One region of the Pseudomonas sp. zbq_18 genome, then DNA from elsewhere that is predicted to be linked to it. Evidence: riboswitches for the same ligand, from Rfam matches in the RefSeq annotation. Region 1 holds a riboswitch; each other region holds the start of a gene.
The links. Region 1 has a riboswitch for cobalamin ahead of btuB (TonB-dependent vitamin B12 receptor). Riboswitches for the same ligand answer to the same signal wherever they lie in the genome.
Positions count from the first base shown of each region.

Region 2: another riboswitch for cobalamin. It lies ahead of cobO (cob(I)yrinic acid a,c-diamide adenosyltransferase); the one in region 1 lies ahead of btuB (TonB-dependent vitamin B12 receptor).
Region 3: another riboswitch for cobalamin. It lies ahead of ACF8C6_RS09825 (TonB-dependent receptor domain-containing protein); the one in region 1 lies ahead of btuB (TonB-dependent vitamin B12 receptor).

Region 1 covers NZ_JBICIT010000001.1:178,600-182,732, forward strand. The annotation lists gene ACF8C6_RS00885 (C40 family peptidase) at 1-275, shown strand, start outside; gene ACF8C6_RS00890 (O-methyltransferase) at 272-934, shown strand; gene ACF8C6_RS00895 (hypothetical protein) at 937-1,248, shown strand; cobalamin riboswitch at 1,296-1,521, shown strand; gene btuB (TonB-dependent vitamin B12 receptor) at 1,621-3,486, shown strand; gene ACF8C6_RS00905 (hypothetical protein) at 3,502-4,071, shown strand; gene ACF8C6_RS00910 (cobyrinate a,c-diamide synthase) at 4,071-4,133, shown strand, end outside.
Region 2 covers NZ_JBICIT010000013.1:259,139-263,271, reverse strand. The annotation lists gene ACF8C6_RS10825 (cytochrome c3 family protein) at 1-276, shown strand, start outside; gene ACF8C6_RS10820 (hypothetical protein) at 584-715, shown strand; gene cobO (cob(I)yrinic acid a,c-diamide adenosyltransferase) at 773-1,378, opposite strand; cobalamin riboswitch at 1,530-1,765, opposite strand; gene ACF8C6_RS10810 (L-serine ammonia-lyase) at 1,914-3,290, shown strand; gene ACF8C6_RS10805 (cyanophycinase) at 3,470-4,133, opposite strand, start outside.
Region 3 covers NZ_JBICIT010000013.1:46,684-50,816, forward strand. The annotation lists gene ACF8C6_RS09815 (MFS transporter) at 1-20, shown strand, start outside; gene ACF8C6_RS09820 (cobalamin-binding protein) at 20-817, shown strand; gene ACF8C6_RS09825 (TonB-dependent receptor domain-containing protein) at 887-2,794, opposite strand; cobalamin riboswitch at 2,878-3,086, opposite strand; gene dxs (1-deoxy-D-xylulose-5-phosphate synthase) at 3,138-4,133, opposite strand, start outside.

The DNA.
Region 1 (4,133 bases):
TCAGCCTGCCGCGCTCGACCCGCGAGATGATCAAGCTGCGTGCGCCCAACGTGGGGCGCGATCAGCTGCAGAGTGGCGACCTGGTGTTCTTCGCCACCAGTGGTGGCGGCCAGGTCAGTCATGCCGGCATTTATGTCGGCGAAGGGCGCTTCGTGCATGCCCCCTCCAGTGGCGGTACGGTACGTCTGGATTATCTGAGCCAGACCTACTGGCAGAAGAGCTACCTGGGGGCCAAGCGGGTCCTGGCGCCGAGCCATCTGGCCCAGCAGCCATGACCAATCGCACGCTCACTCTCGACGACGCGCTGTACCAGTACCTGCTGGACGTCTCGCTGCGCGAGTCGGCGCTGCTCAAGCGCCTGCGCGAGGAAACCGCCCAGCTGTCCACGGCGCACTGGCAGATCGCTCCGGAGCAGGGGCAGTTCATGGCCCTGCTGGTACAGATCAGTGGTGCGCGCAGGATTCTCGAAATCGGCACCTTCACCGGCTACAGCGCGCTGTGCATGGCCCAGGCCATGCCAGCCGATGGCCGCTTGATCTGCTGCGATCTGCCTGGCGAGTACAACAGCATCGCCGAGCGCTACTGGTACGAGGCCGGGGTTAGCGAGCGCATCGAGCTGCGCCTGGCGCCGGCCCTGGAAACCCTCAACGCGCTGGAGCGCGGTGGGCAGGGCGAGAGCTTCGACCTGATCTTCATCGACGCCGACAAGGCCAACTACCCGGTGTACCTGGAGCACGCCCTGGTGCTGGCGCGTCAGGGCGGCCTGATTCTGTTCGACAACACCCTGTGGAGCGGGCGGGTGCTGGAGCAGAGTCCGGACAGCCAGGACACCCGTGCCATCCAGTCGCTCAACCGGGCGCTCAAGCGCGACAGTCGCGTCGATCTCAGCCTGTTGCCGCTGGGCGATGGTCTGAGCCTCTGCCGCAAGCGCTGACGGTGATCCGCCTTCCTCCCCAGCCGGATGTCTGCGAGCTGTGCCAAAGAGCGCTGCCGCTGACCCGTCACCACCTGATCCCCAAGGCGTTGCACGACAAGCCCTACGTGCAGAAACGCTATGCCAAGAGCGAGCGCATCACCGCCACCCTGTGGGTCTGTCGCGCCTGCCACAACCAGATCCACAAGCTTTTCAGTGAGAAGGAGCTGGCGCTGACCTACAACAGCCGTGAGGCGCTACTGGGCGATGAGCGCCTGCGCACCTTCGTCGACTGGCTGGCCAGCAAACCTGCCGGCTTTACCCCGCGACCCTGAGGCTCGTTCTAGAGCTGGCGCATTGACCGCGCCAGGCTCGGCCACTAAGCTGCGCGCCTGCTTCAGGTGCCCCCGCCGCATGCGGTCGAGGGGTGAAACAGGGAAGCCGGTGCGTGCTGCGTAATCGCAACACCATGCCGGCGCTGCCCCCGCAACGGTAGGTGAGTCAAAGGTCGCATCCCGCCACTGTGCTCCGGCATGGGAAGGCGCGGCCCGCAAGCCGCATGGCTTGGCTCACGAGCCCGGAGACCGGCCTGTCGCAATCCACGGCATTGCGGAGGGCGGCGCCGGGCGCGGCTGCCGCGTTTCCGTTCGTTCTCCCAACGCCTTATCCCGCAGTGTCGCGCGGGTGGCGCGACGGAGAACGACAACTTGAGCAAGTCCGATTTGCGGCTGGCGGCGTGCGCGCTGTTCAGCCTTGCCCCCTTTGCCGTGCAGGCGAACCCTCTCAATCTCGATCGGCAGGTGGTCACTGCTACCCGTACCGCGACCCCGCTGGTGGCAATTGCTTCCAGCAGCGTGATCACTCGTGACGACATCGAGCGCAGCCAGGCCACCTCGGTGCCCGAAGTGCTGCGTGGCCTGGCTGGTGTGCAGATCGCCAGCAATGGCGGGCGCGGCAAGAGCACCTCGCTATACCTGCGTGGCGCCAGCGACAAACAACTGCTGGTGCTGGTCGATGGCGTCAGGATCGGCTCTGCTACTTCCGGCAGTGCTGCATTGCAGGACATTCCCCTGGGACTGATCGAGCGTATCGAAGTGGTGCGCGGCCCGCGCTCGGCACTCTATGGTTCAGAGGCGCTGGGTGGGGTGATCCAGCTTTTCACCCGGCGTGGTCAGGGCGAGGGTTTCAAACCCTACCTTTCGCTGGGTGCGGGCAGCCGCTCCAGTTATAGCGGTACTGCCGGCGTGGCCGGGGGGAATGGCCGTGGCTGGTTCGACCTGGGGGTCAGTAGCGACGATACCGCAGGCATCAACGCCCGTGCCTATCGATCCGCAGCGCCTAACGCCTACGAGGCGGACAACGATGGCTACCGCCAGTTTTCTGCCTCACTGCGTGGCGGCTTGCGCTTTGACAACGGCCTGGAGCTGGACGGCAACTGGTTGCAGGGCGATACCCACAGCGACTTCGACAGTCGCAGTTCGCGCGGCACCAGCGGTCGCGACGCATACTCAGATGGCGAGCAACAGGTGCTCGGCGGGCGTGCCCGCTTCAACCCCCTGGACGCCTGGAAGGTCACCTTGCAGGCCGGGCATAGCGAAGAGCGCAGCGACAACTACCAGGATGGCCGTTTCTACTCGCGCTTCGATAGCGAGCGCGACTCGCTGGGCTGGCAGAACGATTTCAGCCTGGGCGACGATCAGCTGCTGACCCTGGGCTTCGACTACCAGCAGGACCGCATCGACACCTCGGACGTCTATGCCGAAGATTCGCGCTTCAATCGCGGTTATTACACCCAGTATCAGGGCCGTTTTGGTCGCCATGGCCTGACTTTCGGCCTGCGTCGCGACGACAACCAGCAGTACGGCGACCACGATACCGGCAACCTCGGCTGGAGCTACGACCTCAGCGACAGCCTGACCCTCAGCGCCGCCTATGGCACGGCCTTCCGTGCACCGACCTTCAACGACCTCTATTACCCGGCCAGCAGCTATACCGCCGGCAACCCGGAGCTCAAACCGGAGGAGTCGGAAAACTATGAGATCGGCCTGCGAGGTACCGCAGGGTGGGGCGAGTGGAGCCTGAACGCCTTCGAGAACCAGATCGACGACCTGATCGTCTGGGCTGGCAGCAGCCCGATGCGCCCAGAGAATGTCGAGTCCGCGCGCATTCGTGGCCTAGAATCGCTGGCGCGTACGCAACTGGCGGACTGGGACCTGAGTGCAACCCTGACCCTGCTCGACCCGCAGGACCGCAGCGCGCAGAACCACGGCCACCAGTTGGCGCGGCGGGCCAAGCGCACCTTCAACCTGGATGCGGATCGCCGTTTGGGTGACTTCGGCGTCGGCGCGACCCTGTTCGCCGCCAGCCAGCGCTTCGACTCCGCCAGCAACGACGAGGAATCGCGCCTGCCGGGCTATGCCTTGGTGGACCTGCGTGGCGAATACCACATCGATGCCGAATGGCGCCTGCAGGCCAAGGTCAGCAACCTGTTCGACCGCGACTACGAAACCGCGCAGACCTACGAACAGCCCGGTCGTGCCTTCTATGTCACCCTGCGCTACCAGGCGCTCTAAGTTAGGAGATCCGTCATGCCGGTACTTTCCACTCGCAACCAGCTGCTGATTGGCCTGCTGCTGGCCCTGCTGATGATCGTCACTCGCGGTCAGCACTTCGCCACGCTGAACCTGCCCAGCGCCAGCTGGGCGGTGTTCTTCCTTGCCGGCGTCCTGCTGCGCCCGCGCTGGGTGTTCCCGGCGCTGTTCGCCCTGGCGACGCTGCTGGACTTCGGCATGGTCGCCAGCGGCAGCGTCAGTGACTGGTGCACCTCGCCCGCCTACTGGATGCTGGTGCCGGCCTACGCCGCGTTATGGCTGGGCGGCCGGCTGTATGCCGGCTGGCATCGCGAGCAGGCCGCCAGTCTGGTGGTATTGGCGGTGACCGTGCTGGTGGCCGCCTTCATCTGCCACCTGCTGTCCAGCGGCGGCTTCTACTTCCTCTCCGGGCGTTACCCGGAGCCGAGCCTGGCAGGCTTCCTGCCGCGCATTGGCCATTACTACCCGCGCTTTCTCGGCAACATGGCGCTGTATGTCGGCATGGCGAGCCTGCTGTATGTCGGCTGGCGCGCGGCTGGCGGCGTGAAGCCACGAGTCGTCGGCTGATGGCGGTGCGCGCGTGCCCGGCCCTGCTGATTGCCGCCCCGGCATCCGGGCAGGGCAAGACC
Region 2 (4,133 bases), on a different contig from region 1:
GCGCTGCCGCACAACCCGCGCATCCGCTACAACCAGGGCCTGCTGCTGTTCCAGCTGCGCCAGCCGGAACAGGCCCGCGCCGCCCTGGAGGCAGGGCTGGAGCAGGCGCCTGACGATGCCGACCTGCTCTACGCGATGATCTATCTGCACGGCAGCCAGGGCCAGCGCAATCAGGCGCTGCCCTATGTGGTGCGCATGCAGCAGGTGGCCCCCGACGATCCCCGCCTGCCACAGGCCAAGCAACAGCTGGGGCTGGGCACCATCAAAATCCCATAGGGTCTGTTGACGTTTCGCCGCGACCGCGACGGGGCCCGTTGTAGTGGGACTTGCCAAGGGAGTGACCATTGCCTGCGTCCCACGCCTAGCGGATCGCCGCCCGGCCATGGCGAGATTTTTCGCTGCAGCGCGGCTTGCGCCGAAACGTCAACAGACCCTAATGCCGGACCAACGGCCGCAGCTTGGCGTGAATTGGCAAACCAATGGCGCGTTAGGGTAAACGCACGGCACGCGCTTGACGCCATTCTGGACAGACCAAGAACAACAACAGTCTGTCCCTCGCCCCCGGTGAGGAAGGAGCCAAGCGATGCTTCGCTATCTCACCCTGCCTGCCGTGTTTCTCGGCATGTGCCTGCTCGGCGGCCTGATCGTCAGCCAGGAGCACGCCCCACACAGCCCACCGCACATGGCGGTCACCCTCAACGACATTTTCCGCTGAGCACCTGGCCCAACTGCGCCACGGCCAGGTGCAGAATCAGCGGCGTCGCCAGCCCCATCAGTAATCGATACCCGCCTGGGCTTTTATCCCGGCCTTGAAGGCATGTTTGATGTCGCGGATTTCGCTCACCGTATCGGCCAGTTCGACCAGCTCGGGTTTGGCCGCGCGGCCGGTAACGATCACCGTCTGCATGGGCGGGCGATTGCGCAGCGCCTCCAGCACGGCCTGCAGGTCGAGGTAGTTGTACTTGAGCATGTAGGTCAGCTCGTCCAGCACCACCAGGTTCAGCGCCGGGTCGGCGAGCATGCGCACGGCGTGGGCCCAGGCCTCGTCGGCGGCAGCCTTGTCCTTGTCCCAGTCCTGGGTGTTCCAGGTGAAGCCGGTGGCCATGGCGTGGTACTGCACCTGCGGTGCGTGCTGGTGCAGGAATATGATCTCGCCGGAGGCCTGGGTGCCCTTGATGAACTGCACCACACCGGCACGGTGGCCGTAGCCGAGGGCACGGTACAGGGTGCCGAAGGCCGAGGTGCTCTTGCCCTTGCCGTTGCCGGTAATCAGCAGGACGATGCCACGCTCCTGCTGGGCGCGTTCAATGCCGGCGTCCACCACGGCTTTCTTGCGCTGCATGCGCTCGTTGTGACTGCGCTTCTTGTCTTCGTCGATCACGGCACGACTCTCCTGCCCGGGTAGCTGGATGGCGCGCACGGCAGGGGAGTGGCAGGCGCAGCACTTGGCCGGCCCGAATGGCGACGACTGTTCAACGACTGTCTAATGGACAGGCAACCGCATCGGCATGACCCACACCCCGGGGTACGCACCTACATCTCGCTCAGGCCGGTCTTCTGGCTCGCCGTCATCCACCCGGGGCCTATTCATAGGCTCCTTATCGCGCCTTCCCGGTTTCCCAGTGGCATGTGGCGATGGCGTCAGGCTTTACAGCAGCGGGGGCTGCGCCGGAATGTGCAGGGCCTTGGGCCAGGCGGTCACCGGACTTCCCGTTTCACCCCTCGCGCGGAACGCGCCCGGGGCACCTGTTCGATGCCGCGCAGGGTAGCGGTTAAGGGCGGCGGCGGCAATTCGCCCGGCCAGCCGGCGGCCTGCATCACGGCGAACTGTGGTAATTGCGGGTCGCTTGGCTGACCGTCAAACAGCACGCCTCGGGTGTAAGCTCTTGACCATTCAGTCACAGGAGTTCGGCATGGCCCTCAGCGTTTTCGACCTGTTCAAGATCGGCATCGGTCCGTCCAGCTCGCATACGGTCGGACCGATGCGCGCCGCCGCGCGTTTCGTCGAGGGCCTGCGCCGCGAAGGACTGCTCGACACCACCGCCAGCCTCAAGGTCGAGCTGTATGGTTCGCTGGGCGCCACCGGCAAGGGCCACGGCAGCGACAAGGCGGTGCTGCTGGGCCTGGAAGGCGAGCAACCGGATACGATCGACACCTCGACCATCGACGCCCGCCTGGCCGCCATGCGCGCCGCCGGCGAACTGAAACTGGGCGGCGACAAGCCGATCCGCTTCGTCGAAAAAGAACACCTGGCAATGATCCGCAAGCCGCTGGACTACCACCCCAACGGCATGGTCTTTCGCGCCTTCGATGCCGCCGGCCTGCAGATCCGCTCGCGCGAGTACTACTCGGTGGGCGGCGGCTTCGTGGTCGACGAGGAGGCGGCCGGGGCCGACCGCATCGTCGAGGACCAAACGCCGCTGACCTACCCGTTCAAAACCGCCAAGCAGCTGCTCAGCCAATGCGCCGAACACGGGCTGTCGATCAGCCAATTGATGCTGGCCAACGAAGCCGCCTGGCGCCCGGAAGCCGAAACCCGCGCCGGCCTGCTGAACATCTGGCAGGTGATGCAGGACTGCGTCAGCGCCGGCTGCCGCAACGAAGGCATCATGCCCGGCGGACTGAAGGTCAAGCGCCGCGCCGCCGCCCTGCGCCAACAGCTGAGCCAGAACCCCGAGGCCAGCCTGCGCGACCCGCTGACGGTGATGGACTGGGTCAACCTCTATGCCCTGGCGGTCAACGAGGAAAACGCCAGCGGCGGCCGCGTGGTCACCGCACCGACCAACGGCGCGGCCGGCATCGTGCCGGCGGTGCTGCACTACTACCGGCGCTTCGTCCCCGGCGCCACGGATGAGGGCGTGGTCAACTTCCTGCTCACCGCCGCCGCCATCGGCATCCTTTATAAGGAGAACGCCTCGATCTCCGGCGCCGAAGTCGGCTGCCAGGGCGAGGTTGGCGTGGCCTGTTCCATGGCGGCCGGCGCCTTGTGTGAAGTGCTCGGCGGCAGCATCCAGCAGGTGGAGAACGCCGCCGAGATCGGTATGGAGCACAACCTCGGCCTGACCTGCGACCCGGTCGGCGGCCTGGTGCAGGTGCCGTGCATCGAGCGCAACGCGATGGGTTCGGTGAAGGCGATCAACGCCGCGCGCATGGCCCTGCGTGGCGACGGCCAGCACTTCATTTCGCTGGACCGGGTGATCCGCACCATGCGCGAGACCGGTGCAGACATGAAGAGCAAGTACAAGGAAACCGCCAGGGGTGGTCTGGCGGTGAACATCATCGAGTGCTGATGCCTGCTCGATAAACTGCTCATGGCTTGCAGGCAAGGTTGGGCAGCGCTCCGTTGGGCGGCATCCCGCTGGTTAGCGAGGCGCAGCTCCAATCGCGGCTAAAGCCGCTCCCACAGGGGCATTTGTGGGAGCGGCTTCAGCCGCGATTGGCACCACTCAGAAGCGCATCAGCCCCCGACTCAGTTCGGGCCGAAATCCACCAGCAGGCGCAGGTAGGAAATCAGGCTCTTGCCGCCGACGGTGCCCTGGTAGCCATGGCTGTCGAACTGGGTGCTCTTGACCATGTCGACGCGGTAGCGCGGGTTGCGCTCGTAGGTGCGACCGAGGGTGCTGGTGGAGCGGCTGTCGAACAGGTCGGTACTCACGGTCACGAACTCGCGCGGTTTGCGCCGGCCATTGGCACCGCTGTTGTTGGGGCTGCTGAAGATGTCGCCGGTGGCGGTCATGGCGCTGCTGTAGTACTCGCGGCCACGCAGGCTGGTCTTGCCGGCGCCGATGACGAACTGACCGGTCTGCGGGCGATACTTATCGCCAGTGGTCAGGTAGCTGGCCAGCACGTCATACAGCGCCCAGCTGCTGCCGCTGCCCAGTTCGGTGTTGCGCAGGTCGAAGACGAACACGCCACCGGTGCCGAGCACTTCCATTTCCACCTGGCCAAGACTGGGATTGTTCTGCACCAGCAGGCCAGTGTTCTCGTCCACGCCGAAGGCGAACGCGGTGTTGGTGTAGTCGGCCAGGTGCACGATGCGGCCCTGACGGCCACGCTCGCTGAAGTGCGTATCGAGCAGGCCATAGTTGAAGAAACCGAAGCCGCCCTGCGGGTCGTAGGACAGGTCATCGCCG
Region 3 (4,133 bases), on a different contig from region 1:
TCCCTCGCCAGCTCGGGTGATGCGCGCACTGCTGGCCGCCGGCCTGCTGCTGATCTGTGCCGCGGCGCAGGCGGCCGAGCGGGTGGTCAGCCTGGCCCCCTCGATGTCGGAAATCATGTTGGAGCTGGGCGCCGAGTCGCGTCTGGTCGGCATGCTGGATGGCGGCGAGCGGCCGGCAGGCCTGGCGGGCATACCGACGGTTGGCCGCTTCGGCAGTCTGGATGTTGAAAGCCTGCTCAGTCTCAAGCCCGACCTGATCCTGCTCACCCCCGGCAGCCTGCCCGATGCCCAGCGCCAGCAACTGGCCGACCTGGGGCTGGCCGTCTACCTGAACGAGGCGCGCGACTTCGACCAGCTGGCCGAGGCGTTCGCCGAGATCGGCGCGCGGGTCGGCCAGCCCGAGCGGGGCGCAGACCTGCGTGCACAGTTCCGCGATGGCATGCAGGCGCTGCGCCAGCGCTATCGCCGCTCGCCGGCGGTGCCGGTGTTCTACCAGATCTGGCATCAGCCGCTGTACACCATCGGTGACCGTCAGCTGATCGGTGAGGCGCTGCAGGTCTGCGGCGCGCGCAATGTCTTCGCCGACCTCACGCTGCCGGCACCTCAGGTCAGTGTCGAGGCCGTACTGGCGCGAGCACCCGAGGTGATCCTCGGCGGCAGCGGTGCCGAGCTGCAGCACTGGCAGGCCTGGCCGCAACTGCCGGCGGTGCGGCTAAGGCAAGTCTGGACGGTGCCGGACAAGGGCCTGGAGCGACCCAGTTTTCAGATGTTGGCGGCGACTGCCCGCTTGTGCGAGCAGTTGGCCCAGGCGCGCTAGCCGGGCGCGATGTGCACGGTTTGCTCCGCATCAGGTTGAAAAAAGGCCCCGGAAGGGGCCTTTGTCGTTTTACAGCGCGGGGGTCCAGGTCAGGCCGAGCAGCAGGCTGCGCGGGGTTTCCTGATAGCCGTAGTAGCGGTAGTCGCCGGCGTACTGGTACAGCGCGGTGCCGTAGTCCTTGTCCAGCAGGTTGGCCAGCTTGAGGTCGAAGGCCAGCTCGGTGCTGGCCTGCCAGCTGCCGCGCAGGTCGAGTACGCCGTAGCCGGCGATCTCGCGGCTGTTGGCGACGTCGTCGTAGCGCTGGCTGTAGGCCTGCCAGGTGGCGCCGACATTGAAGTCGCCGAGGCGGCGATCGAGATCCAGGCTCAGGTGGCGCTTGGCGCGGCGGGCCAGGGTGTGGCCGCTGTCGCGGTCGCGCGGGTCGATAATGCTCAGCGACAGGTTGCCGCTCCAGGCACCGAGTTGCTGCTGCAGGCTGGCCTCGAAGCCGTTGATACGCGCCTGGTCGACGTTGTAGTTGCGACCGATGAAGGTCGAGCTGTCCCACACATAGGTGATCAGATCCTCGACGTCGGTGCGGTACAGCGAGGCCTCCAGGCGCGTGCTTTCGGCCAGCTGACTGCGCCACTGCAGCTCGTAGCTCTTCGAACGCTCGGGGTCGAGGTTGGGGTTGCTGCCCCAGTCATCCGGGCCGTAGAGGTCGTTGAAGGTCGGCACGCGGAAGCCTTCGGCGTAGGACAGCACCAGCTCGTTGGTCGGGTTGATCGGCAGGGTCAGCGCGGCGTTCCAGGTGTTCTCGCTGCCGTACTGCTCGTTCTTGTCGTGGCGCAGGCCCAGTTCGGTGGAGAAGTGCTCACCCTGGTAGCTGTGCTGGATGAAGGCGGCCTGGTTCCAGCGGCTCTCTTCGCTGTAGGCGGTGCTGCTGTGCAGATTGTCTTCCTGGTAGTCCAGGCCGACGCGCAGTTGCTGGCCGTTGCCGAGCTGCAGGGTGTTCAGCCAGGCGGCCGAGTCGCGGTAGGTGTTGAATACGTCGCTGCCCGGGTAGAGCTTGTCGAAGTCTTCCTGCTTGTCTTCGCTGTGACCCAGCTCCAGGCGGCTGCTCCAGCTGTCCGCGAGGTTGGCGTCGACGTAGGCGGAGACGCTGCTCTGGCTGAATTCGCTCCAGTTCTCGGCCGGGTAGCTGAGGTAGGTGCTGTTGTCGAAGCGGCCGTAGGGGTTGTCGTATTCGCTCTTGCCGCGCTGGTCGACGGCGCTCAGGCCGATTTCCAGGTCATCGCTCAGGCTGTGGGCCAGGTTGAGGCTGAAGCTGCGATTGCGGAAGGCATCGTGGTCGGCGTCGGAGGCGTAGGACACATCGCTGCGGTCGATACCGTCGGTTTCTTCCAGGCTGCCGGTCAGGTTGTAGCGGGTGCGACCGTCGCCACCGGACAGACCCAGGCTGCGCTCCCAGGTGCCTTCGCTGCCGCCGGCCAGGCGCAGGTAGGGATGCAGACCTTCGCCCTCGCCGCGGCGGGTGAATATCTGTACGACACCGCCCAGCGCGTCGGCGCCGTACATGGCCGAGCGCGAGCCGCGCAGCACTTCGACGCGCTCGATCTGCTCGACGCTGAGAAACTGCAGCGCCGCGCCGCCGGAGGAGGCCGAGCCGATGCGCACGCCGTCGATCAGCACCAGGCTCTGGGCATTGCTGGTGCCGCGGATGAACAGGCTGGTGTTGGCGCCACGGCCGCCGTTGCGGATGACCTGTACACCGGGTACGCGGCTGAGCAGCTCGCCGACGCTGCTCGGGTTGAGGCGCTCGATATCCTGGCGGGTGAACACGCTGATCGCCGCGCTGCTCTCGCCGCGTTGCTGCACGTCGCGGTTGGCGGTGATGACGGTATCGGAGAGTTTCAGCGCCTGATCACGGGACAGGTCATCGGCGACGGTCAGGCCGGGGGCCAGCGCCACGGCGAGGGCTAGACGGGACAGCTTCATGTAAGTTTCCTCAAAGAATGCACACTTCGAGGAGGGCGGGAGACAGGCGCGCGCGGGCGCCTGACGGTGCGGCCCTCCGCAACACCAGTCGAAATCCGTCAGGCCGGTCTCCGGACTCTCGACGCCGGCCGGCTCGCCTTCCCGGATGACTCCAGTGGCTGTTGAGCAGGCCTGCGAGCCTGGGCTCGCGGTCGATTACCGTTGCGGGGGCAGTGCCGGGATTGCCTGTTGGCGCACCGGCTTCCCGATTATCGCTGGCCTTGGCCAGCGCACCTGTCAGAAAGAAAAAACGCCGCGCACCTTAGTGCACGGCGTGGTCAAGCTCAAGCAACTTTACGGCGGTTCAACATGAACTCTGTTCAAGCTGCTGCAATCGGCGACGGACGGCCGCCTCGATGCCGGCTTCGTCCAGGCCGCATTCAGCCAGCATCTGCGCCGGCTTGGCGTGCTCGACGTAGTAGTCGGGCAGGCCCAGGTGCAGCAGTGGCATGACGATATTCTCGGCGGCGAGGAATTCGCTCACCGCGCTGCCGGCGCCGCCCATCACGCTGTTTTCCTCAAGGGTCACCAGCAGATCGTGGCTGGCGGCCAGTTCGCGCAACAGGGCTTCGTCCAGGGGTTTGACGAAACGCATGTCGACCACGCTGGCATCCAGGGTTTCGCCCACGCGCAGGGCTTCGGCCAGTTGCACGCCGAAGACCAGCAGCGCGGTGCCGCGGCCCTGGCGGCGCACCACGGCCTTGCCGATCTCCACGGCGTTGAGGGCCGGGTCGATGGCGGCATTCGGGCCGCTGCCGCGCGGATAGCGCACCGCCGCCGGGCCGTTGAACTGGTGGCCGGTGGTGAGCAGCAGGCGCAGCTCGTTCTCGTCGCTGGGGGTCATCACCAGCATGCCGGGGATGCAGCGCAGGTAGGACAGGTCGAAGCTGCCGGCGTGGGTCGGTCCGTCTTCGCCGACCAGGCCGGCGCGGTCGATGGCGAACAGTACGTCGAGGTTCTGCACCGCCACGTCGTGGATCAGCTGGTCGTAGGCGCGCTGCAGAAAGGTCGAGTAGATCGCCACCACCGGCTTGGCGCCCTCGCAGGCCATGCCGGCGGCCAGGGTCACCGCATGTTGCTCGGCGATGGCGACGTCGAAATAGCGCTCCGGGAAGCGTTCGCTGAAGGCCACCAGGTCGGAGCCTTCCTTCATCGCCGGGGTGATGCCGAGCAGGCGTGGGTCGGCGGCGGCCATGTCGCACAGCCACTGGCCGAACACTGCGGAGTACTTCGGCCCGGCGGCTTTCTTCGGCTCGCCCTGCGGCTTGTTGATCGGGTCGAGCTTGGTGATCGCGTGGTA